Regions from separate parts of the Streptomyces sp. SGAir0957 genome, predicted to be linked through region 1. Evidence: riboswitches for the same ligand, from Rfam matches in the RefSeq annotation. Region 1 holds a riboswitch; the other holds the start of a gene.
What was found. A riboswitch is a leader RNA that binds a small molecule or an ion and turns the genes downstream of it on or off. The one in region 1 is predicted to bind S-adenosylmethionine.
Positions count from the first base shown of each region.

Region 2: it holds a riboswitch for S-adenosylmethionine, as region 1 does, so the genes downstream of both, thrC (threonine synthase) here and C1N81_RS32255 (aminotransferase class V-fold PLP-dependent enzyme) in region 1, are expected to answer to the same signal.

Region 1 is NZ_CP027293.1:6,060,396-6,074,984, forward strand. Features, by position in the region: gene C1N81_RS32230 (aa3-type cytochrome oxidase subunit III) at 1-593, shown strand, start outside; gene C1N81_RS32235 (cytochrome bc1 complex diheme cytochrome c subunit) at 676-1,485, shown strand; gene C1N81_RS32240 (cytochrome bc1 complex Rieske iron-sulfur subunit) at 1,482-2,534, shown strand; gene C1N81_RS32245 (cytochrome bc1 complex cytochrome b subunit) at 2,531-4,168, shown strand; gene trpD (anthranilate phosphoribosyltransferase) at 4,303-5,367, shown strand; SAM riboswitch class IV at 5,468-5,585, shown strand; gene C1N81_RS32255 (aminotransferase class V-fold PLP-dependent enzyme) at 5,818-7,212, shown strand; gene C1N81_RS32260 (Lrp/AsnC family transcriptional regulator) at 7,336-7,617, opposite strand; gene C1N81_RS32265 (rhomboid family intramembrane serine protease) at 7,614-8,357, opposite strand; gene C1N81_RS32270 (hypothetical protein) at 8,459-8,698, shown strand; gene C1N81_RS32275 (NYN domain-containing protein) at 8,730-10,088, shown strand; gene C1N81_RS32280 (C40 family peptidase) at 10,393-11,418, shown strand; gene C1N81_RS32285 (C40 family peptidase) at 11,681-12,718, shown strand; gene C1N81_RS32290 (hypothetical protein) at 12,759-13,964, shown strand; gene C1N81_RS32295 (glycosyltransferase 87 family protein) at 14,020-14,589, opposite strand, start outside.
Region 2 is NZ_CP027293.1:4,683,253-4,697,841, reverse strand. Features, by position in the region: gene C1N81_RS25940 (cold-shock protein) at 104-313, opposite strand; gene C1N81_RS25935 (MoaD/ThiS family protein) at 746-1,021, opposite strand; gene thrC (threonine synthase) at 1,104-2,402, opposite strand; SAM riboswitch class I at 2,421-2,576, opposite strand; gene C1N81_RS25925 (glucosyl-3-phosphoglycerate synthase) at 2,755-3,729, shown strand; gene C1N81_RS25920 (DUF7927 domain-containing protein) at 3,769-5,598, shown strand; gene C1N81_RS25915 (alpha,alpha-trehalose-phosphate synthase (UDP-forming)) at 5,628-7,025, shown strand; gene otsB (trehalose-phosphatase) at 7,381-8,232, opposite strand; gene C1N81_RS25905 (DUF3263 domain-containing protein) at 8,291-8,536, opposite strand; gene C1N81_RS25900 (ABC transporter substrate-binding protein) at 8,547-9,809, opposite strand; gene C1N81_RS25895 (ROK family protein) at 9,996-10,946, shown strand; gene nagA (N-acetylglucosamine-6-phosphate deacetylase) at 10,946-12,091, shown strand; gene C1N81_RS25885 (1-phosphofructokinase family hexose kinase) at 12,229-13,158, shown strand; gene C1N81_RS25880 (carbohydrate-binding protein) at 13,210-14,181, opposite strand; gene cdgB (diguanylate cyclase CdgB) at 14,302-14,589, opposite strand, start outside.

The DNA.
Region 1 (14,589 bases):
TAGAAACCGGGCACGCGCACCCGTCGGTCAATCGACCGAACCTCACCAGCGTCGGAACCATCATCTGGCTGAGTTCCGAGCTGATGTTCTTCGCGGCCCTCTTCGCGATGTACTTCACCCTGCGATCGGTGACGGGACCGGAGCACTGGAAGGAAATGGCCGAGAGCCTGAACCTTCCGTTCTCGGCGACGAACACCACGATCCTGGTGCTCTCCTCTCTGACCTGTCAGCTCGGCGTGTTCGCCGCCGAGCGCGGTGACGTGAAGAAGCTCAGAATGTGGTTCATCGTCACCTTCATCATGGGTGCGATCTTCATCGGCGGTCAGGTGTACGAGTACACCGAGCTGGTCAAGAAGGACGGGCTCTCGCTCTCCTCCGACCCGTACGGCTCGGTCTTCTACCTGACCACCGGCTTCCACGGCATGCACGTGACAGGCGGGCTCATCGCCTTCCTGTTCGTCCTCGGCAGGACGTACGCGGCCCGGAGGTTCACCCACGAGCAGGCGACCGCCGCCATTGTCGTGTCCTACTACTGGCACTTCGTGGACGTCGTCTGGATCGGCCTCTTCGCCACGATCTACCTGATCAAGTAGTTCGAAGATCACAGCATCGGGCGCAGAAACCCGACACATTCCCGCAGCACCGACGCAGAAGATCCTGACACCGGGGTAATCCGTGAAAAAGCTCTCCGCACGACGACGCCATCCGCTGGCGGCGGTCGTCGTCCTACTCCTCGCGCTGGCGGCCACCGGGGGGCTGTACGCCGCGTTCGCGCCCGCGAGCAAGGCGCAGGCCGATGAAACCGCCCAGTCCCTCGCCATCGACGAGGGCAAGAAGCTCTACTCCGTCGGCTGCGCCAGCTGCCACGGAACCGGCGGTCAGGGCACCACCGACGGCCCGAGCCTGGTGGGCGTCGGCTCCGCCGCCGTCGACTTCCAGGTCGGCACCGGCCGTATGCCGGCCCAGCAGCCTGGCGCTCAGGTCCCGAAGAAGAAGGTCATCTACTCGCAGTCCGAGATCGACCAGCTCGCGGCCTACATCGCCTCGCTGGGTGCCGGTCCGACCACGCCGACCTCCAAGGACTACAGCCCGGAAGGCGCGGACATCGCCAAGGGCGGTGAACTGTTCCGCACCAACTGCGCGCAGTGCCACAACTTCACCGGTGAGGGCGGTGCGCTGACCCACGGCAAGTTCGCGCCGAACCTCGGGGACGTCGCGCCCAAGCACATCTACGAGGCCATGCAGACCGGCCCGCAGAACATGCCGTCCTTCCCGGACACGACGATGACCAAGCAGAACAAGAAGGACATCATCGCGTACCTCGACGCGGTCAACGGCGACAAGTCGGAGAGCCCCGGCGGCCTCAAGCTGGGCGGGCTCGGCCCGGTCAGCGAGGGTCTGTTCGCCTGGATCTTCGGTCTCGGTGCCCTCGTCGCCGTCGCCATCTGGGTCGCCGCTCGGACCGCAAAGGCCAAGAAGTCATGAGTAGCCAAGACATTCCAGAAGAGAACCTGCCCACCGAGCAGGAGACCGGGCACGGCTCGGTAGCGGTGAAGGACAACCCCTTCGCCGACCCGGGCCTTCCGGAGCACGAGCACCGGATCCAGGACATCGAGGAACGGGCCGCCAGGCGGTCCGAGCGCGTCGTGGCGATGCTGTTCACGATCTCGATGCTGGCCACCGTCGGCTTCATCGCCTCGTACGTCACCATCGACGTCGACACGAGCGTCTACATCTTCCCGCTCGGTCACATCAGCGCGCTCAACTTCGCGCTGGGCATGACCCTCGGTGTGGCGCTGTTCTGCATCGGCGCGGGCGCGGTCCACTGGGCCCGCACCCTGATGTCGGACGTCGAGGTCGCCTCCGAGCGTCACCCGATCGAGGCTCCGGCCGAGGTCAAGGCGCAGGTCCTGCAGGACTTCGCCGACGGCGCGCGCGAGTCGCAGTTCGGCCGCCGCAAGCTGATCCGCAACACCCTCTTCGGCGCGCTCGCCCTGGTGCCGCTCTCCGGTGTCGTCCTTCTTCGTGATCTCGGCCCGCTGCCGGAGACGAAGCTGCGCCACACGGCGTGGAAGAAGGGCAAGAAGCTCGTCAACATGAACACGAACGAGCCGCTGCGCGCCTCGGACATCGTGGTCGGTTCGCTCACCTTCGCCAAGCCCGAGGGCGTGGAGGAGCACGACGAGGACTTCCAGCAGGTGATGGGCAAGGCCGCGCTCATGCTGGTCCGGATCCAGCCGGAGAACATCAAGGACAAGCGCGAGCTCGAGTGGTCCCACGAGGGCGTTGTCGCGTACTCGAAGATCTGCACCCACGTGGGCTGCCCGATCTCCCTGTACGAGCAGCAGACGCACCACGTGCTGTGCCCGTGCCACCAGTCCACCTTCGACCTCTCCGACGGTGCGCGGGTCATCTTCGGCCCCGCCGGTCACGCACTGCCGCAGCTGCACATCGACGTCGATGACGAGGGCTTCCTCGTGGCGCAGGGCGACTTCGCTGAGCCCGTCGGTCCGGCCTTCTGGGAGCGCGGATGAGTACTGCAACCACCAACGACGCACCTTCTCGCGAGAAGGCACCGGCCGGCGAGCGCGTCGCCGACTGGGCGGACGGCCGCCTCGGGATCTACTCCCTGGCCAAGTCCAACATGCGCAAGATCTTCCCGGACCACTGGTCCTTCATGCTCGGTGAGATCTGCCTCTACAGCTTCATCATCATCATCCTCACGGGTGTGTACCTGACGCTGTTCTTCCACCCGTCGATGAACGAGGTGGAGTACCACGGCAGCTACGTCCCGCTGCAGGGACAGCTGATGTCCGAGGCGTTCAACTCGACCATGCACATCTCCTTCGATGTGCGCGGTGGTCTGCTGATCCGGCAGATCCACCACTGGGCGGCGCTGATCTTCCTCGCCGGCATGTTCGTGCACATGATGCGCGTGTTCTTCACGGGCGCGTTCCGCAAGCCGCGTGAGGTCAACTGGCTGTTCGGCTTCCTGCTGTTCGTCCTGGGCATGTTCACCGGTTTCACCGGCTACTCGCTCCCGGACGACCTGCTCTCCGGCACCGGTGTCCGCTTCATGGAGGGCGCGGTCCTGTCCGTGCCGATCGTCGGCACGTACCTGTCGTTCTTCCTCTTCGGCGGCGAGTTCCCGGGCGGCGACTTCGTCGCGCGGTTCTACTCGGTCCACATCCTGCTGCTGCCGGGCATCATGCTCGGCCTGCTGGTGGCCCACCTGATCCTGGTCTTCTACCACAAGCACACGCAGTTCGCGGGTGCCGGAAAGACCGAGAAGAACGTCGTCGGCATGCCGCTGCTCCCGGTCTACATGGCCAAGGCGGGCGGCTTCTTCTTCCTCGTCTTCGGTGTCATCGCGGTCGTCGCGGCGATCGCCTCGATCAACCCGATCTGGGCCATCGGCCCGTACCGGATCGACCAGGTCTCCACCGGCGCCCAGCCGGACTGGTACATGGGCTTCTCCGAGGGCCTGATCCGTACGATGCCGGGCTGGGAGATCAACCTCTGGGGTCACACGCTCGTCCTGGGTGTGTTCATCCCGCTGGTCATCTTCCCGCTGGTCCTGGTCGCGATCGCGGTCTACCCGTTCATCGAGTCCTGGGTCACCGGCGACAAGCGCGAGCACCACATCCTGGACCGCCCGCGCAACGTCCCGACGCGTACGGCGTTCGGCGCCGCGTGGATCTCCTGGTACTTCGTCCTGCTCGTCGGTGGTGGCAACGACCTCTGGGCCACGCACTTCCACCTGTCGATCAACGCGATCACCTGGTTCGTCCGCATCGGCTTCTTCGTCGTGCCGGTCCTGGTCTTCATCGCCACCAAGCGGATCTGCCTCGGCCTCCAGCGCCGCGACAAGGACAAGGTGCTGCACGGACGCGAGTCCGGCATCATCAAGCGCCTGCCGCACGGTGAGTTCATCGAGGTCCACGAGCCGCTCGACGCCGAGTCGCTGCACGCGCTCACCGCGCACGAGCAGTACCAGCCGCTCGAGCTCGGCCCGACGGTCGACGAGAACGGCGTGGAGCGCAAGCAGTCGCGTCTGCAGAAGACCCGCGCCAAGCTGTCGAAGGGCTTCTACGGGGAGAACAACCAGATCCCCAAGCCCACCGCGGAGGAGTACAAGGAGATCACCAGCGGCCACGGCCACCACTGATCCCTGATCGGCTGAGCCGACAGCTGTCCGCCACGGCAGGAGCCCTCGTCCAGGCACTGGACGGGGGCTCTTTGCCATACCTGGCGCTGGATAAGCTGGAGCCGCGTAATCCCACTGACACAACTGGAGCGGCCATGAGCGCTTTGCACCCCGCTGGAGGCGACACCGCGGCGGGCCGTTCCTGGCCCGCCGTACTCAACGGCCTCCTGGAGGGCCGCGACCAGAGCGCCGACGACACCGCCTGGGCGATGGACCGCATCATGCGGGGGGAGGCGACCGAGGCGCAGATCGCCGCCTTCGTGGTCGCGCTGCGCGCCAAGGGCGAGACCGTCGAGGAGATCTCCGGTCTGGTCCGGGCGATGTACGAGCACGCCAACGTGATCGAGGTGCCGGGGGAGACCGTCGACATCGTCGGCACCGGCGGCGACGGCGCCAAGACCGTCAACATCTCCACGATGTCCGCCATCGTCATCGCCGGTACGGGCGTCAAGGTCGTCAAGCACGGCAACCGCGCCGCCTCCTCGGCCTCGGGCGCCTCCGACGTCCTGGAGAAGCTCGGCGTCAACCTGGAGCTGACGCCCGCGCGGGTCCCGCAGATCGCGGAGGAAGCCGGGATCACCTTCTGCTTCGCCGTGAAGTTCCACCCCGCGCTGCGGTACGCGGGCGCCGCGCGCGGCCAGCTCGGCATCCGCACCGTCTTCAACCTCCTCGGCCCGCTCACCAACCCGGCCCGGGTGCGCGCCCAGGCCGTCGGGGTCGCCGACGCCCGGATGGCGCCCGTCGTGGCCGGTGTCTTCGCCGAGCGGGGCAACTCGTCCCTGGTCTTCCGCGGCGACGACGGCCTCGACGAGCTGACCACCACCGCGACCTCCCGCGTCTGGGTCGTCCGGGACGGCGCCGTGCGCGAGGAGTCCTTCGACCCGCGCGACGTGGGCCTCGACCTGGTCCCCGTGGCGGCCCTGCGCGGCGCGGACGCCTCCTACAACGCGGAGGTCGCGCGACGGCTGCTCGACGGGGAGCGCGGCCCGGTGCGCGACGCCGTGCTCCTCAACTCGGCCGCCGCCCTCGTCGCCGTACGCCCCGGCAGCGGCACCCTCGCCGAGCAGCTGCGGGCCGGCATGGACCGCGCCGCCGAGTCCATCGACTCGGGTGCGGCCAAGGCGACCCTGGAGCGATGGGTGACGGCCACCAACCGCTGACGCGCGGGGTACGAGTGTGACGCAGAGCGCAGTCCGAGTTGTCTCAGAGAACGGACTGCGCTCTTGCCGTATCCGGAACGTGTGGCAGGATGCTTTTCAAGGTCATGAGTGACAGCGTGATCGGCCCCGGCCGGCTGTCCGGCAACCCTCCGTCCGTGGCGGGGTGCCCCGGGTGAAGACCAGGCCGCGTGCAGCAAGGCTCGCGGCAAGCGCGGACCCCTCGCGAACTTTCCAGGGGTCCTGGGTCGTTTGAGGGAGCAGTCTCGTGAGCAAGCGAATGTGCTAGGGCCTCCGGCCCCTTCTCTGGTTACTCCATCACCCTCCGCGTGAGCGCGTCCGCGCCCCGCGTCGAGGTCAACTCCCGTACGTAGCAGTGCTGTTGCTGACGGCTGCCGTGCGGGCCTGTACGCCACTTCGCCCTGCCCTGACTTGTCCTGCCGGGAGACAGCCATGTCCGCTCACACCACCGCCACCGCCACCGCCACCGTTTCCGCCGAGTCCGCCGCCGACCCCGCTTGTGGCGCGCCGCTGCCGGTGCTCGGCCGCGACGTGACCGTGCCGCTCGTCACCGGCGGCGAGGTGACGTACGCCGCCCTCGACTACGCCGCCAGCGCGCCCGCCCTGCAGCGCGTGTGGGACGACGTCGCCGCCTACGCCCCCTACTACGGCAGCGTGCACCGCGGCGCCGGCTACCTCTCCCAGCTGTCCACCGACCTGTTCGAGAACTCCCGCGCCACGGTCGCCGAGTTCCTCGGCTGCCGCGCCGACGACCAGGTCGTCTTCACCCGCTCCACCACCGACTCGCTCAACCTGCTCGCCGCCGCGCTGCCCGCCGACTGCCAGGTGTTCGTCTTCGAGACCGAGCACCACGCGTCGCTGCTGCCCTGGCGCGACGCCCGCGTGACCTACCTCAACGCGCCGCGCACCCCGGGCCAGGCCGTCGAGACCCTGGAGCGCGCCCTCGCCGAGCGCGACCCCTACGGGCCCGCCCTCGTCTGCGTCACCGGTGCCTCCAACGTCACCGGTGAACTCTGGCCGGTGCGCGAGCTGGCGGCGGCCGCTCACGCGCACGGTGCCCGCATCGTGCTCGACGCCGCCCAGCTCGCGCCCCACCACCCGGTCTCCGTGCAGGACCTGGACGTCGACTGGATCGCCTTCTCCGGGCACAAGCTGTACGCGCCCTTCGGCTCGGGCGTGCTCGCCGGGCGCGCCGACTGGCTGCGCGCGGCCGAGCCGTACCTGGCCGGTGGCGGTGCCTCGCGCAAGGTGGCCCGGCGCGTCGACGGCGGTGTGGACGTCGAGTGGCACGACAGCGCGGCCCGCCACGAGGCCGGGTCGCCGAACGTCATCGGCGTCTACTCCATCGCGTCCGCCTGCAAGGCGCTGACCGAGGCCGGGTTCGACGACCTCGTCGCCCGGGAGCGGTACCTGATCCGGAAGGTGCGCGACGGGCTCGCCGAGGTGCCCGAGGTGAAGGTGCTCTCCCTGTTCGGGGACGACGCCCCGCGCGTCGGCGTCCTCTCCTTCGTGGTCGAGGGCTGGAACTCCTCGCACTTCGCCGCGGCGCTCTCCGCGGAGTACGGGATCGGGGTGCGGGACGGTCTGTTCTGCGCCCACCCGCTGGTGCGGACGCTGCTCGGGTCCGACCCGCAGACCCAGGGCGAGTGCGGGGCGCCTGAGGCGGCGCCGGGGGAGAAGTCGCTGAACGCGATCCGGGTCAGTTTCGGCGCGGGCACCCCTGACGAGCACGTCGAGCGTTTCATCGGGGCGGTGAAGGAACTGGTCCGCGATGGCGCCGCCTGGACCTACCGCACCGAAGAAGGCCGCTGCGTCCCAGCCGCCTAGGGGCGCGGGGAACTGCGCGACCAGCCACGAAACAGCCGCGGACGCGTCTGCTCGGTTCATGAGCAGACGCGTCCGCGGCTTTCGTCGTGGCTGACCGCGCGGTTCCCCGCGCCCCTGGCGGGGCTAGCTGTCCAGCCCGATGGAGAACGCGGCCTCAAGATCGTGCTGGGAGTACGTGCGGAAAGCAACATGCGTGTCGGTGCCCTCGACCCCGGGGATCTTGCTGATCTTGCCGGGAATCACTTCGGCAAGATCATCGTGCCGGGCCACCCGAACCATGGCGATCAAGTCATACGTGCCGGTGACGGAGAAGACCTCGCTGACACTGTCGAGCGCCGCGATCGACTCGGCGATCTCGGGGATCCGGTCCACGCTGGTCTTGATGAGCACGATCGCGGTGATCACGGCTGGCTGTCTCCCTCGGTGGCCGTGGCTGGGGCAACCTTCACCTTAGCCCGGCCCCGGTATCGCACCCACGCCCACAGGAAGCCGAGCGAGAAGCCGATCAGATGGGCCAGGTAGGCGACCCCGGGCCCCTGGCTGTCCTGGTAGGCGGCGGCCCATTGCAGCGCGACCCAGAACGGGAGGACCACCCACGCCGGGAAGCGCAGCGGCAGGAAGAGGAGGAAGGGGAAGACGCTCGTCACCCGCGCGTCGGGGAAGAGGTAGAGGAAGGCGCCGAGCACCGCCGAGATCGCTCCCGAGGCGCCGACCAGCGTCTGTTCGGAGCCCGCGTGCGCGATGGCGTACCCGAGGAGTGCCAGGTAGCCGCTGACCAGATAGAACAGCGCGTACGGCAGATGGCCCATGCGCTCCTCGACCATCGCCCCGAACACGTAGAGGAAGAGCATGTTGCCGAGGAGGTGCACCCAGCTGCCGTGCACGAACAGGGCTGTGGCCGGGGTGAGGGCGGCGCGGGGTGATCCGATGAAGAGTTCGGCGGGCAGGACGCCCCAGCGTTCGAAGTAGCCGGCCTGGGCGGTGAGCAGTTGGTCGCCGGTGCCGTAGGACGGGTTGAGCCCGGACGACGGGGAGAGCACGAAGGTCACGCAGCAGACGGCGATGAGCGCGTACGTGACCGGAGCCGGATGTCCTCTGAGGAAAGCGGTCGCTCTGCCGATCACGCCGCGTCCGTTGCCGATCATGAAGGAGAGCATGACGCAAGGCGGGGAGCGGGCGGTGCACGGCAGGCCGTAGGGTTACGGGCAATAAAGCAAGCATCACGCACCACGGAGGCGACAGTCCGATGACGGTTCCCCTGCCGACCGCCACCACCCGCTGGCGCTGCACGCTCTGCGGCAACCTGACGCGGTTCGACGTGACCCGCTCCTCGCAGGTCGTGGAGTACGTGCACCTGGACCTGGCCGGTGAGCCGAAGGTCGAGGAGCGCGACGTGGTCAGTGAGACGATCGAGTCGGTCCGCTGCCGCTGGTGCAACGCGGTCGACCAGGTGGAACTTGTGGACAGGCCGGGCGCCGACTCCTGAACGGGGCGGCCCACTGACTTTGGGGTGACGGATGGTGGAGAGCACGGGCGGGGAGGCCGGGCATGCCGAGCAGCCTGCCGCCGAGGTGCTCGACCGGCCGTTGCCCGAGGGCGTGCGGCGCCGGGTCGTGCAGATCGTCTCCGACGGCTTCGGCGGCCTCACGGTCGGCGAACTGCCACCGCAGCTGCGCCAGTACGCCCGCTTCACCCCGACCCGGCGGGTGAAGTTCGCCGGGAACGCGATGGCGGCGGCCGTCGAGAGCGAGACTCTGTTCCGGCAGCGGATCGCCGAGCGGTTCCGCGAGGCCCAGCCCGAACTGTGCCAGGCGCTCGACTCCGGATCGCCGCCGCCCGCCGCGGACCCCCTCGACGTGGCCGCGGCCGCGTACGTGCTGCGCCCCGTGGGCTGGGTCAAGCTGGTCGCCGCCGCCGGTGAGGAGGCCCAGCGGGTCGACGCCGAGCGCATCGACGAGGAGACCCGGGCCGAACTCGAGTCCCTGCGCGACCGGCTCGCCGAGGCGCAGGCGACCACCAGGGCCGAGACGGAGCGGCTGCGCGCCGAACTGGACGCCGCCAAGCGCGAGACCGACGCCGTCCACCGCAAGCTGCGCGCCGCCCTCAGCGACGTGAAGCGCGGCGAGGCCGCCGTGCGCAAGGCACAGGCCGAGGCCGACGCCGTACGGGCCGAGGGGCAGGCGCAGATCTCCGCCGCCGAGAGCGAGACACGGCGGCTCAAGGCGCGGCTCGGCGAGGTCGAGGCGAACCTGGAGGCGTCGCGCCGGGCGGCCCGCGAAGGGCGCAGCGTCGAGGACATGCGCGTACGGCTGCTGCTCGACACCGTCCTGGAGGCCGCTCAGGGGCTGCGCAGGGAGCTGGCGCTGCCGCCGGTCTCCGCGCGGCCCGCCGATTCCGTGGACGCCGTGGAGCCGGGCCGGATGACGCCGAAGGACATCGCGGCGCGCGCCCTGCACGAGCATGATCCGGCCATCCTCGACCAACTGCTCGCGCTGCCGCAGGCCCACCTCGTGGTCGACGGGTACAACGTGACCAAGACGGGGTACCCGACCATGCCGCTGGAGAAGCAGCGGCTGCGCCTCCTCGGCTCCCTCTCGCAGCTCGCGGCGCAGACCGGCGCCGAGGTGACCTGTGTCTTCGACGGGGCCGAGCTGGCGGCGCCCGTGCTGCTCGCGCCGCCGCGCGGGGTGCGGGTGCTGTTCTCCAAGGCGGGCGTCACCGCTGATGAATTGATTCGCCAGCTGGTGCGCGCCGAGCCGCCCGGCCGGCCGGTGATCGTCGTCTCGACGGACCGCGAGGTCGCCGACGGGGTCGCGAAGGCGGGGGCGCGTCCGGTTGCGTCGGTCATGCTCCTGAAGCGGCTCTCGCGCGGTTGACGGCCTAACGCCCTCCGCGTCCCTTACGCCACTCCCGCAACGTCCGTTCCGTATGCCCGGATTGGCGAAACCTTTGCGCAACCGTGCGTCAAATTGACATCACTGCACGTGAGTTGTGTGTAAAAGAACTCAGTCGGCGACCGAGATTTTGCCCGTCAGGATTTGAACTGATCACAAGAACATCACTAGGGTCAGGCCTCGAACCTCCGCTCGGGTGATCACTCACATGAGGTGTGTGACGGCGGAGGGGCACCGCCCACCGGGGTGATTCGTGGGCGGCTGGAGGAAGAAGGAGCTCGCCTCCGTGGCGTCCCACCGTCGACCGAAGCAGCCGAGCCGCACCCGCGTGACCGTGCTCACCGCGACCGCCGCCGCTGCCGTGGCTCTCACTTCCCAGGCGGCCAACGCCGCTCCCAAGGCCGACAAGGCCGAGGTCAAGGCCAAGGTCGACAAGCTCTACGAAGAGGCGGAGAAGGCGACCGACCTCTACAACGGGGCCAAGGAGAAGCAGCAGAAGCTCGAGAAGGAGATCGGCGAGCTCCAGGACAAGGTCGCCCGCGGCCAGGAGGACCTCAACGAGCTGCGCACGGGCATCGGCACGATGGCCAGCGAGCAGTACCGCTCCGGCGGCATCGACCCCTCCCTCCAGCTGTTCCTCTCCGCCGACCCGGACGACTACCTCGACAAGGCGTCCACGATCGACTCGCTCAGCGCCCAGCAGCTGCAGTCGCTCAAGAAGGTCCAGGACAAGCAGCGCACCCTCGCCCAGGAGCGCGCCGAGGCGTCCGAGAAGCTCAAGGACCTCGCCGACACCCGCACGGAGCTCGGCAAGAAGAAGAAGGAAGTCCAGAGCAAGCTCGGCGCCGCGCAGAAGCTGCTCAACACCCTGACCGCGCAGGAGCGGCAGAAGATGGCCGAGGAGGACGCCCGCGCCAGCCGCAGCTCCTCCAGCCGTGTCGACCTCGGCAACGAGGTGCCCGCCTCCCAGCGCGGCGCGGCCGCCCTCAGCGCCGCCGCCACCCAGATCGGCAAGCCGTACGTCTCCGGTGGCACGGGCCCCAACTCGTACGACTGCTCGGGCCTCACCCAGTGGGCGTACAACCAGGCCGGTGTCGGCATCACCCGCACCACCTACACCCAGCAGAACGACGGCCCGAAGATCGGCATGAGCCAGCTCCGCCCCGGCGACCTCGTCTTCTTCAACAGCCTTGCGCACGTGGGCCTGTACGCGGGCAACGGGCAGGTGCTGCACGCCCCGCACCCCGGCGCCAGCGTCCGCTACGAGTCGATGAGCACGATCGGTTCGTTCCAGTTCGGCGTCCGCATCTGACCTTCTTGTCGGCCCGCGCCTACGACACTTGAAAACGCGCCCGTTCGGGCGAATTCAGGTTCCCGCCGCTGACCCCACGCCCCGCCCATGACCTGCGTCATAGGCGGGGCGTCGCGTTGTGCGCCCCCGAACGGTCGTTGGCCGACCGGTGATCGCGCGGCTACTGTCGGCGCGCATTCCCCGATCACGGGGATGCGGCAGCGCGTCGCCAGCGGCGTCAGCGCTCCATCAGTGCTTCGCCAGGGAAGGGAAACGGCTGCCTGTGGGGTCCCATCGCCGCACCGCGCACCCCGGTCCTACGGGTCTCGAGCGGAACACCCGCGCCACTGTCCTGACCGTGGCCGCCGCCGCATCGGCCGCCGCCGCCCTCGGCGCGGCCCCCGCGGGCGCCGCGCCGCAGGACCGGCCGGCCGACACCAAGGCCGAGGTGGACCGCCTGTACGAGCAGGCGGAGAACGCCACCGAGGCGTTCAACAAGGCCGACGAACGGGCCGACAAGCTCCACGCCGAACTGGCCCGCACACAGGACCAGGTGGCCCGCGGCCAGGAGCGGATCAACACGATGCGCCAGGCGCTCGGCATGGTCGCCGGAGCCCAGTACCGCTCCGGCGGCATGGACCCCTCGCTCGCCCTGATGTTCTCCTCCGACCCGGAGGCCTACCTCGACCGGGCCAGCGCCATCGACCGGATCAGCGCCCGCCAGGCCGGCGAGCTGGCCGAACTGCAAGGCGCGCAGCGCGAACTGGCCCAGAAGCGCGCCGAGGCCCGGCGCCAGCTGGCCCAGCTGGTCGAGAGCCGCAAGACCGTGGCGAAGCACAAGCGCACCGTCGAGTCGAAGCTGGCCACGGCGCGGCGGCTGCTCAACTCGATGAAGGACGACGACCGCGCCGCGTACGAGCGGGCCTCGCGCGGCGGCGGACGGCCCGACCTGACGGGTGCGGGCCCCGCCTCCTCGTCCCGGGCGGCCGCCGCGCTCGCCGCCGCCCAGTCCGCGCTCGGCAAGCCCTACATCTGGGGCGCCAACGGCCCCTCCGGCTTCGACTGTTCGGGCCTGATGCAGTGGTCGTACGGGCAGGCCGGGGTCGGTCTGCCGCGCACCTCGCAGGCCCAGCGGTACGCCGGGCAGCAGGTGTCGCTCTCCGAGGCGCGCCCCGGCGACCTCGTCGCCTACGGCTCCGACGCCCACCACATCGGCATCTACGCGGGCAACGGCCAGGTCATCCACGCGCCGTACCCGGGCGCCCCCGTGCGCTACGACCCCGTCGGCATGATGCCCGTCTCCTCCGTGACCCGGGTCTGAGCCGCGCCGCACCCGCCCCGCACGCCGTACGATCGGGAAGATGGCTGGTCGACGGCGTGCGGTGAGCAGGGCGGGGTGGAGCGTGGCCCTCGGCGCCCTGCTCGTCGGGCTGACCGGATGCGGTGCGGGCCCCGCGCCCACGGACACCCGTACGACCGCCGTGCAGCGGGTCCTGGACCGCCGGGCCGCCGCCGTCCTCGCCAAGGACGCCGCCGCCTACCGGGCGACCGGCGGCGCCGATCCGTACCTGCTGCTCGACCTCGCCGCGGTCCCGCTGGACTCCTGGACCTACAAGCTGACCCGGCTGACCGGTTCGGGGGAGCGGGTCAGTGCCTCGGCCGAGCTGCGCTACCGCGTCGACGGGTACGACAAGGCGCCGGTCGTCGCCGAGCGGACGCTGACCCTCAAGCGGGACGGGGGGCGCTGGCGCGTCGTCGAGGACGAGCCCGCCGAGAAGACCGGGCAGCAGCTCTGGGAGCAGGGCAAGGTCACCGCGGCGAAGGGCGCGCACAGCCTGGTGCTCGGCGTCGGGCAGCAGCCGTCCGTCCTGAAGTCCTACGCCGAACTCGCCGACGACGCCGTGCCCGCGGTGACGGACGCGTGGGGGACGGGATGGGCGCGCAGGGTCGTCGTCCTGGTCCCCAAGACCCTTGAGGGCATGGGCGGACTCCTCGGCTCGCCCGCCTCCGCCTACCAGGGGATCGCCGCGGTCACCACGGGCGAGGCGGGCGGCTCGGGCAGCGCGCCCGCGGACCGGGTGATCATCAACCCGGAGGCGTACGGCGTGCTCGGCGCCTTCGGCAAGCAGGTCGTCCTCACCCACGAGACCGCGCACGTGGCGACCCGCGCCGTGACCTCGGCGGCCACCCCGCTGTGGCTGTCGGAGGGGTACGCGGACTGGACCGGCTACCGCTCCACCGGCCGCACCGCCGGGCAGGCCGCGCCCGAGCTGCAGCGGGCCGTGCAGGAGGGCACACCGCCCGCCACGCTGCCCGAGGACGCGGACTTCGGGTTCAGCGGCGACTCCAGCAAGCTCGCGCAGGCCTACGAGTCCGGGTGGCTGGCCTGCCGGATGATCGCGGAGAGCTGGGGCGAGGCGAAGCTCAACGCCTTCTACCGGGCGGTCGGCGCGCACGGGCAGCGGGCGGGCGCGGTCGACGGCGCCCTGCTGCACGTCCTCGGGGTCGACGAGCGGGAGTTCGTGGCGCGCTGGCGGACGTATGTGCGGGACCAGCTGTCGGCTTAGCGGCGTTGATCTCAGTAATGCGGAGGGCTCGTGCGGAGGCCCCGGTCCGTTCCCGTCAGGCGGACGGGGAGGAGGACGCCGCGTCGCCGAGGCTCGCGTGGGACGGCTGAGGCGGAAGGGCCGGGTGCGCGGCCCGGCGCGGTTCGGTCACCGTCGCGCGCCACAGGTGGTGGCAGGCGGTCAAAGTCGCCGCGACGAGGAGGCCGTTGCGGACCAGGAGGAGGGCGACGCCCAGGGCATCGCTGGCCACCACGTGCGAGAACCAGACCGGGAACTCCAGGAACGTCACCAGCGTCGCGGCGAGCACGAGCCACACCGGCAGCACCATCCGGCTGTCACGGAACAGCAGGCACACCGCCGCGAGCGCGACCAGCCACAGCATGTACTGCGGGCTGATCACCCGGCTCGTCGTCGTGAAGAGGAGCACCGCCGTCAGCGCCGCGTCGGCGAGCGTGGCCGGCTGCCAGAGCCGCGCCCGCAGCCGCCACAGGACCAGCCAGCCGAACGCGGCCCCGGTCAGCCCCTGCGCGAGGGCGCTCACCACCTCCACGTACGGGCCGAGGAACTCGACCGAGCCGTAGTTCAGCTGCACCGTCCCCGACCAGCCGAACTGCCGCGCCACATG
Region 2 (14,589 bases), 1.4 Mb from region 1:
CGAAGGGAGTGTGACGACAGGCCCTGGTACGACGAAGGGCCCGCGCCCCCTCGGGGGACGCGGACCCTTCGTCTCGTACGAAGCCTGTCAGTCGCGACGCGCTTCAGCCGGCGGCGGCAAGGCGGACCATGTCTGCCTGCGGCCCCTTCTGGCCCTGCGAGATCTCGAATTCCACTCGCTGACCCTCTTCGAGGGTGCGGTAGCCGTCCATCTGAATCGCGCTGTAGTGGACGAATACATCCGCACCACCGTCGACCGCGATGAAGCCGTACCCCTTCTCCGCGTTGAACCACTTGACGGTGCCCTGAGCCATGCCTAACTCCCCTATTACTGGCCCTTGCACAGATCCGCACTTCGCGGATCCGGGTCAGACCTCACCCTCCCCAATGGGTAGGGGTGTGCGCCGGAACGCGTCGACCGCGGCTGAATGTATCTGCCCAACTGCCGTCTGCAACAGGTCAATCGGACGTGAAATCTGGGCACCCTCGAACGGGGAAACCGGGCCAACTCACCGGATCCCTGGGCAACTCGGGCCAGGCAAATGCCATAAAAGGCTCGAAGGGGCTGGGCACTTTGGCTGCTTCTTGTCGCGTCCCGAGCGGAAACTCATATGCGCCCGTCATGCACCACGCGGGGAAACGAACCAGGTTCCCCAACTGTACCGCGCTCAACCATGCAGAATTGCCCCCTCCGCTTCTCTCGCGGAGGGGGCAACAGGGGTAACTCAGCGTGCATCAGGGGAAGATCAGCCGCCGGCGACGGCCGGAATGATCGACACGCCGGCGCCGTCCGGCGTCGCGGTCTCCAGACCCTGCTCGAAGCGGACGTCGTCGTCGTTCACGTAGACGTTGACGAAGCGGCGCAGCTTGCCCTGGTCGTCGAGGACGCGGGCGGCGATCCCGGTGTGGTTCTTCTCGAGATCGGCGATGACCTCACCGAGCGTGCCCCCTTCGGCGGCGACCTCGGCCTGCCCACCGGTGTAGGTACGCAGAATGGTAGGAATGCGGACGTTGACGCTCACAACTCACCTCAGCACTAGCGGGGGCCCGGGGGGCAGAGCCCCCGGTTACGGGAAGGGGCGGGGCGGGGCGGGGCGGGGAAACCTACTCGGCGGCGAGCCCGGCGGCCCGGAACGCGTCGAGGGACGGCTTGATGGTCGCCGTGGCCTGCGAAGTCTCGGCGACAGCGTCAAGCGTCTTGAGCCCGTCACCGGTATTGAGCACGACGGTCGTCAGAGACGGATCGATCAGCCCGGCCTCGATGAGCTTCTTGGTGACACCGACCGTCACCCCACCGGCGGTCTCCGCGAAGATCCCCTCGGTCCGGGCGAGCAGCTTGATCGCGTCGACGACCTGCTCGTCGTTCACGTCCTCCACGGCACCACCCGTGCGGCGCGCGATGTCGAGCACGTACGGACCGTCGGCCGGGTTGCCGATGGCGAGGGACTTGGCGATGGTGTTCGGCTTCTGCGGCCGGACGACGTCGTGGCCGCCCTTGTACGCGACCGAGACCGGCGAGCAGCCCTCGGCCTGGGCGCCGAACAGCTTGTAGGGCTTGTCCTCGACGAGGCCGAGCTTGATCAGCTCCTGGAGCCCCTTGTCGATCTTCGTGAACTGCGATCCGGAGGCGATCGGGATGACCAGCTGGTCGGGCAGCCGCCAGCCGAGCTGCTCGCAGATCTCGTAGGCCAGCGTCTTGGAGCCCTCGCCGTAGTACGGGCGCAGGTTCACGTTGACGAAGCCCCAACCCTCGCCGAGCGGGTCGCCGATCAGCTCGGAGCAGAAGCGGTTCACATCGTCGTAGTTGCCCTCGATGGCGACGAGGTCACCGCCGTAGACACCGGCCATGACGACCTTGCCCTGCTCCAGGTCGTGCGGGATGAACACGCAGGAGCGGAAGCCGGCACGGGCGGCGGCGGCGCCGACGGCACCGGCCAGGTTGCCGGTGGAGGAGCAGGACAGCGTCGTGAACCCGAAAGCGCGCGCGGCCTCGATGGCCTGGGCGACGACGCGGTCCTTGAAGGAGTGCGTGGGGTTGCCGGAGTCGTCCTTGACGAACAACTTGCCCTGCTCGACGCCGAGTTCACGGGCGAGGTTGTCGGCCTTGACGAGCGCGGTCCAGCCGGGGTTCAGGTTCGGCTTCTCGGCGACGTCGGCCGGGACGGGAAGGAGCGGGGCGTAGCGCCACACGTTGGCCGGGCCCGCCTCGATCTGCTTGCGGAGCGCCTCGGGGTTACCGACCGGCAGGTCGTACGCGACTTCCAGAGGCCCGAAACACTCGACGCACGCGAAGATCGGGCCGAGCTCGAAGGTGGTGCCGCACTCGCGGCAGGAGAGCCCGGAAGCCGGACCGAGATCAACGGTCTGCTGAGCGGTTCCGGTGGCGACAGTCTGTACAGCCATGAGAGGCGAGGCCCTTTCTCCTCATCTTCCTCGCGACGCATCTCGCCGCGAGACGGATTTGGCACCTTCCCTAGCCGGGAGCCTCGCGGTGGACAGTTGCGGTGTCCTACGAGACCGGCTGGAGGGTTGCCGGGGCTTCAACGGGCCGTATCCCTCTGCCCCTCTGGATGAGCGGTATTCGGTTGTTTGTGGCAGTTGTGTCGGCGGCGACCCCGGCATGCGATGGTCACCGGCCTTGTTCAAGACTGTAACCGAAGGCCCGGACCCTTGAGATAGTCGTCCGAACCGCGAGATGGATCACACCCCGCCCCCGGACCCGCCCGTGCACCCGCCCCCGAAGGAGCCACAGACCGTGCTGGAAGAAGTCGAACGCTGGCTTGAGCAGCGCTCCTGGTCGGTGGCCGACCGCCCGCTGCACCAGTTGACCGCGGCGAAGCGCGCGTCCGGCCAGACGGTGAGCGTGGTGCTGCCCGCGCTCGACGAGGAGGCGACGGTCGGCGAGATCGTCACCGTGATCCGGCGCGAGCTGATGACGGCGGCGGTGCCGCTCGTCGACGAACTGGTGGTCCTGGACTCCGGCTCCACCGACCGCACCGCAGAGGTCGCGGCGGCGGCCGGGGCGCGCGTCGTGCACCGGGACACGATCCTGCCGCGCATCCCGGCCGCGCCCGGCAAGGGCGAGGTGCTGTGGCGCTCCCTGTACGTCACCAGCGGCGACATCGTCTGCTTCGTCGACGCGGACCTGAAGGAGTTCTCGGCGGACTTCGTCTCCGGGATCGTCGGCCCGCTCCTCACCGACCCGGGCGTCAGCTTCGTCAAGGCGATGTACGACCGCCCGCTGGGTACTGAGTTCGATTCGCCCGCCTCCGGCAGGACGGCAGGGCAGGGCGGCCGGGTCACGGAGCTGATGGCCCGCCCGATCCTCAACCTGCACTGGCCGCGCCTCGCCGGATTCGTCCAGCCCCTCGGCGGCGAGTACGCGGCCCGCAGGACGCTCCTCGAACGCCTGCCGTTCCCGGTCGGCTACGGCGTCGAGCTGGGCCTGCTCGTCGACGCGCTGCACACCGTGGGCCTGGACGCGCTCGCCCAGGTCGACGTGGGCGTGCGCCGCCACCGCCACCAGGACGGGCTCGCGCTCGGCCGGATGGCGGCGGCCATCTACCGCACGGCCCAGCTGCGGCTCGCGCGCGGCCAGCTGGTACGGCCGGAGCTGACCCAGTTCGAGCGGGGCGAGCGCGGCTTCGTGCCACGGACGTACGCGGTGGACACCGTGGAGCGGCCCCCGATGGCCGAGATCGGTGAGTATGCGGAGCGTCGCGTGGCATAGACGTGGGTTAATCATGCTTTCTGTCTAAATTGCCCACTTATGTGGCTCAGACTTTCCCAGGGCGGTTCCCGGGGCATGGCGGCGCTCACCGCGACGGCGACCGTGGCGGCGACCGTGGCGGCGGCGACGCTGATCACCGCCGCCGCCCCCGCGTCCGCCGTCGTCGTGGACCCCTTCGCCAAGCGCTACGAGGAAGCCCTCTACGGTGACTTCCTGACGCTCGGCAACACCGTGATGCAGTGCCCCTCCGGGCCCGCCAAAGCCGCCCAGCGCTGTGCGAACGCGCAGGCCGGGCGGTCCGCCGAGAACAACAACCAGTTCGCCATGGAGTACACCGACCGGGCCGGACTCGGCACCGCCGTCCGCAACTCCTCCACCGGCAAGGTGACCGTCCCGCCCGGCGCCACAGTCGCCTACGCCCGCCTCTTCTGGGGCGGCAACGATGGCACGTACAAGCTCGGCCGCAACCAGATCCGGCGCTGCGACACCGCGGGCCCCGCCACCTCCCCGGCCGGGAACCCGCTCACCCAGCGGCCCGTGGTGCGGGTCGACGGCGGCGCCGAGACCCGGGTCGCCGTACGCGACGCGGTACGCACCCCGGCCGCGGTCGGCGGGCCGCACTACTACACGGCCGAGTCCGACGTGACGTCCCTGTTCACGGGCGCCGCCACCGGCACGGAGATCCCCGTCGCGGTCGGCGACGTATGGGCGCCCACGGGCAAGGGCTGCGTCGGCGGCTGGTCCCTGACCGTCGTCTACAAGTACGACTCCCCGAACGCCGAGCACGCGCCCACCCGCCGCAACGTCTACGTCTACGGCGGCCACGTCGTCCAGCAGTCCAAGGACCCGGACACCACCATCACCATCGACGACTTCTACCGGGCGGGCGGCGGCGACGTCCGCGCCGGCGTCACCGCGTACGAGGGTGACGCGAACGTGGCCGGGGACCAGTTCCTCGTCAACGGCCGGCAGATCGCCGACCCGGACGGCGGCGGCCGGGCCAACTTCTTCGACAGCCGCGCCGAAGGCGCCCTCGACCCCGGCGACCGCAACAACTTCAGCATCGACGCCAAGGAAGCCGTCATCCCGTCCGCCGCACTGCCGCCGGGCGCCACCTCCGCGGAGCTGACCTTCCGCACCAAGGGCGACACCTACGTGCCCTCCGCGCTCGCCTTCTCCGTGCCGGTCCCCGACCTGGAGGTCAAGAAGACCGCCGCGCCGCAGAAGGTCTCCCCCGGCGGCAAGGTCACCTACACGATCACCGCCAAGAACATCGGCGAGGTCGACTACCCGGGCGCCAAACTCAGCGACGACCTCACCGACGTCCTGGACGACGCCTCCTACGACGGCGACGCGAAAGCGTCCCTGGGCCGCGTCACCTACGCCGCACCGAAGCTGAGCTGGCGCGGGGACGTGCCCGCCGGCAGGACCGCGAAGATCACATACAGCGTCACGCTGCACGACCCGCTCGACGGCGACGGCAAACTGACCAACAACGTCACCGCCGACACCCCGCGCACCAACTGTGAGAACGGCTCGACCGACCCGAACTGCGGGGCGACGCCCGTGGTGCGCAAGGCGCCGGGGGCGCCGGGGTCGGACCCGGGCCGCCCGTCGGCCCGGCCGACCTCATCCGCGCCCTCGCCCTCGTCCCCGTCCCCGTCCCCACACCCGTCCTCGTCCGGGCCCTCCTCCCCCGCGCCCGGACGGCAGCAGGCGCGGCCCGCACCCTCCGCCTCCCCCGGCGGTGCGCTCGCCGCCACCGGCTCCGACCACCCCCGCCTGTGGCTCTACGGCGGCCTCGCCGTCTCCCTGTGCGGACTCGGCGCCCTCGCCCTCGCGGCGGCACGCAGCCGTCGGCGCGTTTGAACCCTCCCCGACCGGGCTAGCGTGCCCCTATGGCTTCCACGCAAGGTGCTGCTGAGGTTCTCGTCGCGTCCAACCGCGGCCCCGTCTCCTACGTCCTGACCGACGGGGACGACGGGGCCGGCGGGACCGGGATCGAGGCGAAACGCGGCGGCGGCGGACTCGTCTCCGCGCTCAGCGTCGTCGAGGACAAACTGTGGGTCTGCTCGGCCCTCACCGACGGCGACCGGGAAGCCGTGCGGCGCGGCGTTTCCGAACCCGGCGTGCGCATGTTGGACATCGACGCGGAGGTCCACGCGGACGCGTACAACGGCGTCGCCAACTCCGTCCTGTGGTTCGTGCACCACATGCTCTACCAGACACCTCTGGAGCCGTCGTTCGGCCCGGAGTTCCGCCGCCAGTGGGCCTCCTACGAGGCCTACAACCGGGCCTTCGCCGAAGCCCTCGCCGAAGAAGCCGCGCCCGGCGCCACCGTCGTCGTCCAGGACTACCACCTCACCCTCGTCCCCGGGATGCTCCGCGAACTCCGCGACGACCTGCGCATCGGGCACTTCTCCCACACGCCCTGGGCCCCCGTCGACTACTTCCGGATGCTCCCCGACGACATCGCCGAACAGATCCTCCAAGGCATGCTCGGCGCGGACCGGCTCGGCTTCCTGACCCGCCGCTGGGCAGACGCCTTCACCGACTGCGCTACGCGCATCCTCGGCGGCACGTCCGGCACCCGGATCGGGGTCCACGGGCTCGGCGCCGACGCGGACTTCCTCCGGGAGCGGGCCGGACGCCCCGACGTGGACGAGCGGCTCGCGGCGCTGCGGGAACAGGTGGGCGCGGACCGCAAGGTCATTGTCCGGGTGGACCGCACCGAGCTGTCCAAGAACATCGTGCGGGGCCTGCGGGCGTACGAGCTTCTGCTGGAGACCCGGCCGGAGTTGCACGAGAAGGTCGTCCACGTCGCCTTCGCCTACCCCTCGCGGCAGGACCTCGCCGTGTACCGCGACTACACCGCCGAGGTGTCGCGGGTCGCGGAAACCATCAACGCGCGGTTCGGCACGGCCGGCTGGACGCCCGTCGTCCTCCACGTCAAGGACGACTTCGCGCGGTCGCTGGCCGCGTACCGGCTGGCGGACGTCGCCCTGGTCAACCCCATCCGCGACGGCATGAACCTCGTCGCGAAGGAGATTCCTGTCGTGTCCGAGGACGGGTGCGTGCTCGTGCTCTCGCGGGAGGCCGGGGCGTACGAGGAGCTGGGCGATGACGCGCTCGTCGTCAACCCGTACGACGTGTCCGGGACGTGTGAGGTGCTGGCCGCGGCGCTCGCGATGTCCTCGGAGGAACGGGCGGAACGCACGAAACGCTTGGCTGCCGCCGGGACCGCGCTGCCCCCCGGGGCCTGGTTCCTGGACCAGCTGTCGGCCCTGCGGGACTGAGCCCCGGCCCGTCCTGCACCTGCGGCCCGGCGGGGGCTGGTCGCGCAGTTCCCCGCGCCCCTGAGACGCGCACTTCGTGCGCCATCCCGCGGATCGTTCGAGCGCGGCTCTCGTCGTGGTTGCTCGCGCAGTTCCCCGCGCCCCTGAGATGCGCACTTCGTGCGCCATCTCATGGGGCGCGTTTCCGGGCCCTGGGGAAGGCGCGGCGAAGCCGCTGGCCTTCAGGGGCGCGGGGAACTGCGCGAGCAACCACGACGGCGCGGCACGTCAGAGCTGGGGAATGCAGCACGAAGTGCCCATTCCAGGGGCGCGGGGAACTGCGCGGCCAGCCACGGCGAGAGCCGCGGGCGGGCGGTCAGTGCGCTACTTGCCGGGCCAGTTTCGCCAGGAGGGCCGCCACCTCGGCCGGGCCGGGGACCACGAGGTCCGCTCGGTCGGCCAGGTCGGGGACCTCCGCGCTGCCGCTGCAGACCAGGACCCCCGGGACCCCGTCCAGGCGGAGTTTCTCGACCGCGGCGAACGCGGGAAGGTCGCCGAGGTCGTCCCCGGCGTAGAGCACCGCTTCCGCGCCCACCTCACGGACGTACTCCGTAAGAGCCACCCCCTTGTCGACCCCCGGCGGGCGAAGCTCCAGGACCATGCGGCCCGGCTCGACGACCAGACCGTGGCGTGCGGCCAGCGCGGTGAGAGGGGCGCGGAGTGCCTCGAAGGCACCCTGCGGATCCGCCGCCCGCCGCGTGTGGACGGCGACCGCCCGCCCCTTCTCCTCGACGTACGTGTCGTGCCAGAGCCCGAACTCGTTCAGGACTCCGGGGAGTTCGGAGCGGACCGCGGCGACCCCCGGATGCGGCGCGGGCGCCCGCACGGTCCCGGTCACCGCGTCCCAGCGCTCCGCGCCGTAGTGCCCGAGGACCACCAGGTGCTCAAGCCCGGGCACCCCCGCGAACCCCCCGTGGCGGACAGCCACCCCCGCGGGCCGCCCGGTGATGACGGCGACGGAGGCCACGTGGGGCGCGAGTGCCGCGAGCGCGGGGACGGCGTCGGGGTGGGCGCGGGCCTGCTCGGGGTCGGCGACGATGGGCGCCAGCGTCCCGTCGAAGTCGACGGCGATGACGCTTCGCGCGGGCCGGGCGACGACGGCGGCGAGGCCGTCACGCCCGGCGGCGGTGGTGGGGGTCGGGAGGTCGTCCAGGTGATGGCTGCCCATGCGTGGGACTTTATCCGCCCGGGGGCCTGGGTAATCAGGCTGAAGGCCCCCGGAGGGCTCAGCGTTCGCGCCGCCGGCTCTCCCGTACCCGGCGCAGCCTGTTCACCGTGACCGGTGCCAGTTCGAGCGCCCGCGGATCGTCGAGGAGCGCGTTGAGGAGCTGGTAATAGCGGACGGGCGCGAGGTCCAGTTCTTCGCGGATCGCGCGCTCCTTCGCGCCGGGTGTCTCCCAGCCGCGCCCCTCGAAGGCGAGCACCGCCCGCTCACGTGCGCCGAGGGGGTGCGGGGAGCCGGGTGCGTCCATGCCCGTCACGCTACTCGGCGGCTTCCGCGGCCGCCGCCTGGTTCTGGAGCCGGCCGAGGACCGCGCCCGCGCTGTTGTTGGGGGAGACGGCGGAGCCGATCTGGTCCTTGACGTCGGCGCTGACGGACGCCCAGGACGTCTTGCCGACGGGGTAGATCTCGGCGTTGGTGAGGCTTTCGAGGAACGGCCAGAGCTTCTTGTCCTGGTCGGCGGAGGCCATGGCCTCGGAGGCGCTGTTGGTGACGGGCAGCAGGTCGTACTCGCGGGAGAAGTCGAGGACGTTCTTCTTGCTGTAGACGTAGTTGAGGAAGTCGCCGACCTCCTTGCGGTGCCCGTTCTGCTTGAACGCCATCATCCAGTCGGCGACGCCCATGGTGGACTCGGCCTGCCCGTCAGGTCCCGGCAGCGGCACGGTGCCGTAGTCGACGCCCTGCTTGGCGGCCATCCGCATCAGGGTGGGGTGGCCGTTGAGCATGCCGACCTCGCCCTTGGCGAACGCGGCGAAGGCGCCGGCCCGGTTGAGTTCGCCGGGTGCGGTGGGTCCGGTGAGGCCCTTGCCGACGAGGTCGTTCTTCAGCCAGTCGAACGTGGCGACGTTCTGCTTGGAGTCGATGGTGTACGACCCGACGTCGTCGGTGTAGCCGTCGCCGCCGCTCAGCATCCAGATCATGGTCTCGGCCTGGGCCTCCTCGCGGCCGAGGGGCAGCGCGTAGGGGTACTTCACGCCGTCCGCCTTGAGCGCCTTGGCGTCGGCCTCGAGGTCGGCCCAGGTGGTGGGCGGGGTGATGCCCGCGTCCTTGAAGAGCTTCTTGTTGTAGAAGAGGAGGCGCGTGGAGGAGGCGAACGGCATGCCGTACTGGACGCGGTCGACCTTGCCGGCTTCGGCGAGCTGGGGCAGGTAGTCGGCCTGCGTGGGCACGTTGAGCAGATCGCTGACGGGGTAGAGCTTGCCGTCGGCGGCGTAGTCGGCGTAGGCGCCTATTTGTGCCAGGTCGGGGGCGTGGCCCTCGTCGACCATGGTCTTGACCTTGGCGTCGACGTCGTTCCAGGAGTAGACGTCGACGTCGACCTTGGTGTTCGGGTGGTCCTTCTCGTAGGCGGCGGCCAGCTTGTCCCAGTACTTCTGGCTGCTGTTGTCCGCGGAGTCGCCGTAGTCGGCGGCGACGAGCTTCAGGGTGACGTCGCCGGAGTCGGAGCCGCCGCAGGCGGTGAGCGCGCCCGCCATACCCAGAGCGACCACTGCCGCCGTCAGACCGGTGATGTACCGCTGCACCGCTGTTCCCACCCTCGTATGTGTGTCACGTGTGTGATCTCGTACGTTGCGACGCCGGGGGTCGCCCGGGGTCGGACACTAAGGTCTACACCACCCTGCGTCCGGGTCGGAAAACAGGGCCGACCGCACGCAAGATCGTGCGAATGGACTAGACCTCTCAAGGGTGTTCGCGCGACACTGTGCCCCGTGGAACATGTCATCGCCCTGGACGTGGGCGGCACCGGGATGAAAGCCGCCCTGGTCGGGGCGGACGGCACGCTGCTGCACCAGGCGCGCCGGGCGACCATGCGCGAGCGTGGGCCCGACGCGGTGGTCGAGTCGATCCTCGGCTTCGCCGCCGACCTGCGCGCGTACGGCGAGAAGCACTTCGGTGAGCCCGCCCTCGCCGCCGGTGTCGCCGTACCGGGCGTCGTCGACGAGAGCGGCGGCATCGCCGTCTTCGCCGCCAACCTGGGCTGGCGGGACGTGCCGATGCGGGCCCTGCTGAGCGAACGGCTCGGCGCGATCCCCGTCGCCCTCGGCCATGACGTGCGCACGGGCGGGCTCGGCGAGGGCCGCCTCGGCGCGGGCAAGGACGCCGACCGCTTCCTGTTCATGCCGCTGGGCACCGGGATCGCCGGGGCCATCGGCATCGAGGGCCGCATCGAGCCGGGCGCGCACGGTTCGGCCGGGGAGATCGGCCATGTGGTCGTACGCCCTGGCGGCGTGCCCTGCGGCTGCGGCCAGCGCGGCTGCCTGGAGCGGTACGCGTCCGCGTCCGCCGTCACCCTGGCCTGGCAGGCGGCGAGCGGCGACGAGGAGGCCACGGCGGCGGACTGCGCCCGTGCCGTCGACGGCGGGGACCCGATGGCCGTCAAGGTGTGGCAGGACGCCGTGGACGCGCTCGCCGACGGACTCGTCATGGCGCTCACTCTCCTGGACCCCCGCACCATGATCATCGGTGGCGGTCTCGCCGAGGCCGGGGAAACGTTGTTCACGCCCCTGCGGGCGGCGGTCGCGGAGCGCGTGACGTTCCAGGCCCTGCCCACGATCGTCCCGGCCGTCCTCGGGGACACCGCCGGCTGCCTGGGCGCGGGTCTGCTCGCCTGGGACCTGCTCCAGAACCCATCCACCGATAGCGCGGAGGTAACCGCCTGATGGCCACAGCAAAGGTGCTCGCCGGTGCCCGGGTGGTACTGCCCACCGGGACCGTCACCGACGGACGCGTCATCGTCGACGGCAAGAGGATTGTGGGGAGCGCTCCCGCCGACGCCGAGCGCGTCGATCTCTCCGGCCACTGGGTGGTGCCCGGCTTCGTCGACATGCACAACCACGGCGGGGGCGGCGCGTCCTTCACCTCCGGCACCGTCGAGGAGATCCTCAAGGGCGTCCACACCCACCGCCTGCACGGCACGACGACGGTCGTCACCTCGTTCGTGACCGGCGAGAGCGACTTCCTCGTCCAGCGCGCGGGCCTGCTCTCGGAGCTGGCCGAGCAGGGCGAGATCGCGGGCATCCACTTCGAGGGCCCGTTCATCTCCCCGTGCCGCAAGGGCGCCCACGACGAGACGCTGCTGCGCGACCCCGACCCGGCCGAGGTCCGCAAGCTGATCGACGCCGCGCGCGGCAAGGCCAAGATGGTCACCCTCGCCACCGAACTGCCCGGCGGCCTCGACTCCGTACGCCTCCTGGCCGAACAGGGCGTGATCGCCGCGATCGGCCACACCGACGCCACGTACGAGCAGACGGTCGAGGCCATCGACGCGGGCGCCACCGTCGCCACCCACCTCTTCAACGCGATGCCCGCGCTCGGCCACCGCGCGCCGGGCCCGATCGCGGCGCTCCTGGAGGACGAGCGGATCACCGTCGAGCTGATCGACGACGGCACGCATCTGCACCCGGCCGCCCTGGAGCTGGCCTTCCACCACAAGGGCGGCGAGCGCGTCGCGTTCATCACCGACGCGATGGACGCGGCGGGCTTCGGCGACGGCCGCTACATGCTCGGCCCGATGGAGGTCGAGGTGAAGGACAGCGTGGCGCGGCTCGTCGAGGGCGGCTCCATCGCGGGCTCGACCCTGACCCTGGACCGTGCCTTCAAGCGCGCCGTGACCATCGACAGGCTCGCGGTCGAGGACGTCGTCCGCGCGATCTCGGCCAACCCCGCCCGGCTCCTCGGCGTCGACGACAAGGTGGGCTCCCTCGAACCCGGAAAGGACGCCGATCTCGTCGTCCTGGACGCCGAGTTCGACCTCAAGGGCGTCATGCGCAAGGGCGAATGGATCGTCGAGCCCCAACTCGGCTAGAACGCGAGGCGGTTGGTCCGCGGACTGGGCCAACCGCCTTGACTTTGGCATGATCAACCCCCGTAACTGAAAGCGACACCGCACGTACGCGTCCCAGTCGCGTTCCCATCGCGTTCTCCGACGGGGGGTGAGGTCCTGTGATCCTCACAGTCACCTTGAACACCGCGCTCGACATCACCTACCGGGTCGACGCCCTGCGCCCGCACGCCTCGCACCGCGTCCGCGAGGTCACCGAACGCCCCGGCGGCAAGGGGCTCAACGTGGCCCGGGTGCTCGCCGCCCTCGGCCATGAGGTGACGGTGACCGGGTTCGCCGGGGGCGCCACGGGACGCACCCTCCAGGACCACCTGCTCGGCGCCGACAGCCTTCGTGATGCCCTGGTCCCCGTCAGCGGTTCGACCCGTCGCACGATCGCGGTGGCCGACGCGGCGACCGGCGACACGACCCAGCTCAACGAGCCGGGCCCGCTGATCTCCCCCGCCGAGTGGACCGCCTTCCAGGAGGCGTACGAGGACCTCCTCGGCTCCGCCTCCGCGGTGGCCCTGTGCGGCAGCCTGCCGCCCGGCGTCCCGGTGAACGCCTACGCGACCCTGGTCCGCGCGGCGCGCTCCGCCTCCGTCCCCGTCCTCCTGGACACCAGCGGCGAACCCCTGCGGCGCGGCATCGCGGCCCGCCCCGACATCGTCAAGCCGAACGCGGACGAGCTGGCCGAGCTGACCGGCTCGCACGAACCGGCGCAGGCCATGAAGGACGCCCGCAGGCGCGGCGCGCACGCCGTGGTCGCCTCGCTCGGCGCGGAGGGGCTGCGCGCGCTCACCCCGGACGGCACCTGGCAGGCGCCCGCCCCGGACCGGCTCAGCGGCAATCCGACGGGCGCGGGCGACTCGGCGGTCGCGGGCCTGATCTCCGGCTGGGTGGAACACCTGCCGTGGCCGCAGCGGCTGGCCCGCGCGGTGGCGCTGTCGGCGGCGACGGTGGTGGCCCCGGTGGCGGGCGAGTTCGACGGCCCGACCTACGAGCGGCTGGTGCGCGAAGTACGCGTGACGGACCAGGCCAGCGCGGCCTGATCCGTCACGGAAGGTACAGCGGAAGGTCCAGCGAGAGGTACAGCGGGGGCGTCAGCTGTTCTGCAGCCACATCTGATCGATGTTGGCGTCGCACTTGTTGCCCTCTTCACAGGAGACGGTGATCGCGTTCGTCCCCTTGGTGAGCTGGACTATCGCCCACGTGTTGGTCCAGCCCTTCTCCCAGTCGCCTTCCTTGGCGTGGGCGAAGTTCGTCATGTTGAGCGGCCGGGTCTGCTTCGTGCCGTTCACATTGATCGTGGCGTCGGAGTCCTTGCCGGGCACGCCGTAGTTCACGTACAGCTTGTACGCGCCGTCCTTCGGGATGTCGTTGACGGTCCAGGTCAGGCTCGCGCCGACCTTGTTGAACCCCGCGACATAGATCCCGCCGGCCGCCTTCGCGCCCTGCACGTCGGACGCCGTGCTGGTGCCGCCGTCCAGCTTCAGCGTCTTCGCGTCGGTCTTCGGCAGGTCCGCCGGCGCCTCGGCCGTGGCCGACTTCGACGGCGTCGCGCTCGGCTCCACCGTCTGCGAGTCGGCGGACGGGGTGCTGCCCGCGTCGTTCTTCTTGTCGTCGTCCGAGCCGTTGCTCAGCATTGCGATGCCGATGCCGATGACCACGGCCGCCACCACGGCGACCGCGCCGATCAGCAGCGCCCTGGTGTTCGGACCGCGACCCCGGCCGCCACCACCGCGCGGGGCCTGCGGCGGCCCCGGCTGCGTGGGCGCGCCGCCACCAGGCAGCGTCTCCGGCGCCTGGTAGTACGCGTTCGGCTGGTTGTAGGCGTTCGGCTGCTGGTACGCGGCGGTCTGCTGTTGCTGCTGTTGCTGCGGCACCTGCTGCTGCCCGTACTGGCGCTCACCGACCGCGCGGACGTGGTGGTGCGAGGAGCGGGTGTGCGGGTAGCCGTAACCGCCCCCACCGCTGGGCGGGGTCGCCCCGGCCGCCTGTCCGTCGGCGTACAGATAGCCGAACGGATCGTCGTCCTCGGGCGTGGTGCTCGCGCCGTTGTTGCCGGGCGCCATCCCTGATCACTCCTCACGCGTTTGCCTACCGGGCGAGCGTACCCGCTGCGGAGACCCCGAAGACGTGGCCTTGACCTCACCGAAACCTGCGAAACAAGCCGTTCTCGCCGGTCAGCCAGGTCAGCCCGCCCTTCGGTGCTGCTTGGCACGTGATCTTTTCTCTATGTACATGCGCTGGTCAGCCGAGCTGAGGACCTCTTCGGCCGTCATGCCGCAGTGGGCCCAGCCGATGCCGAAACTCGCCCCTACCCGCACCGCCCTGCCGTCCACACGGATCGGCGGAATGATGGCGTTCCGCAACCTGACGGCGAGATCCTGCGCGTCCGCCGCGCCGAGCCCGTCGGCGAGGACCACGAACTCGTCACCGCCGAGCCGGGCGACGGTGTCCCCGTCCCGCACCCCGTTGGT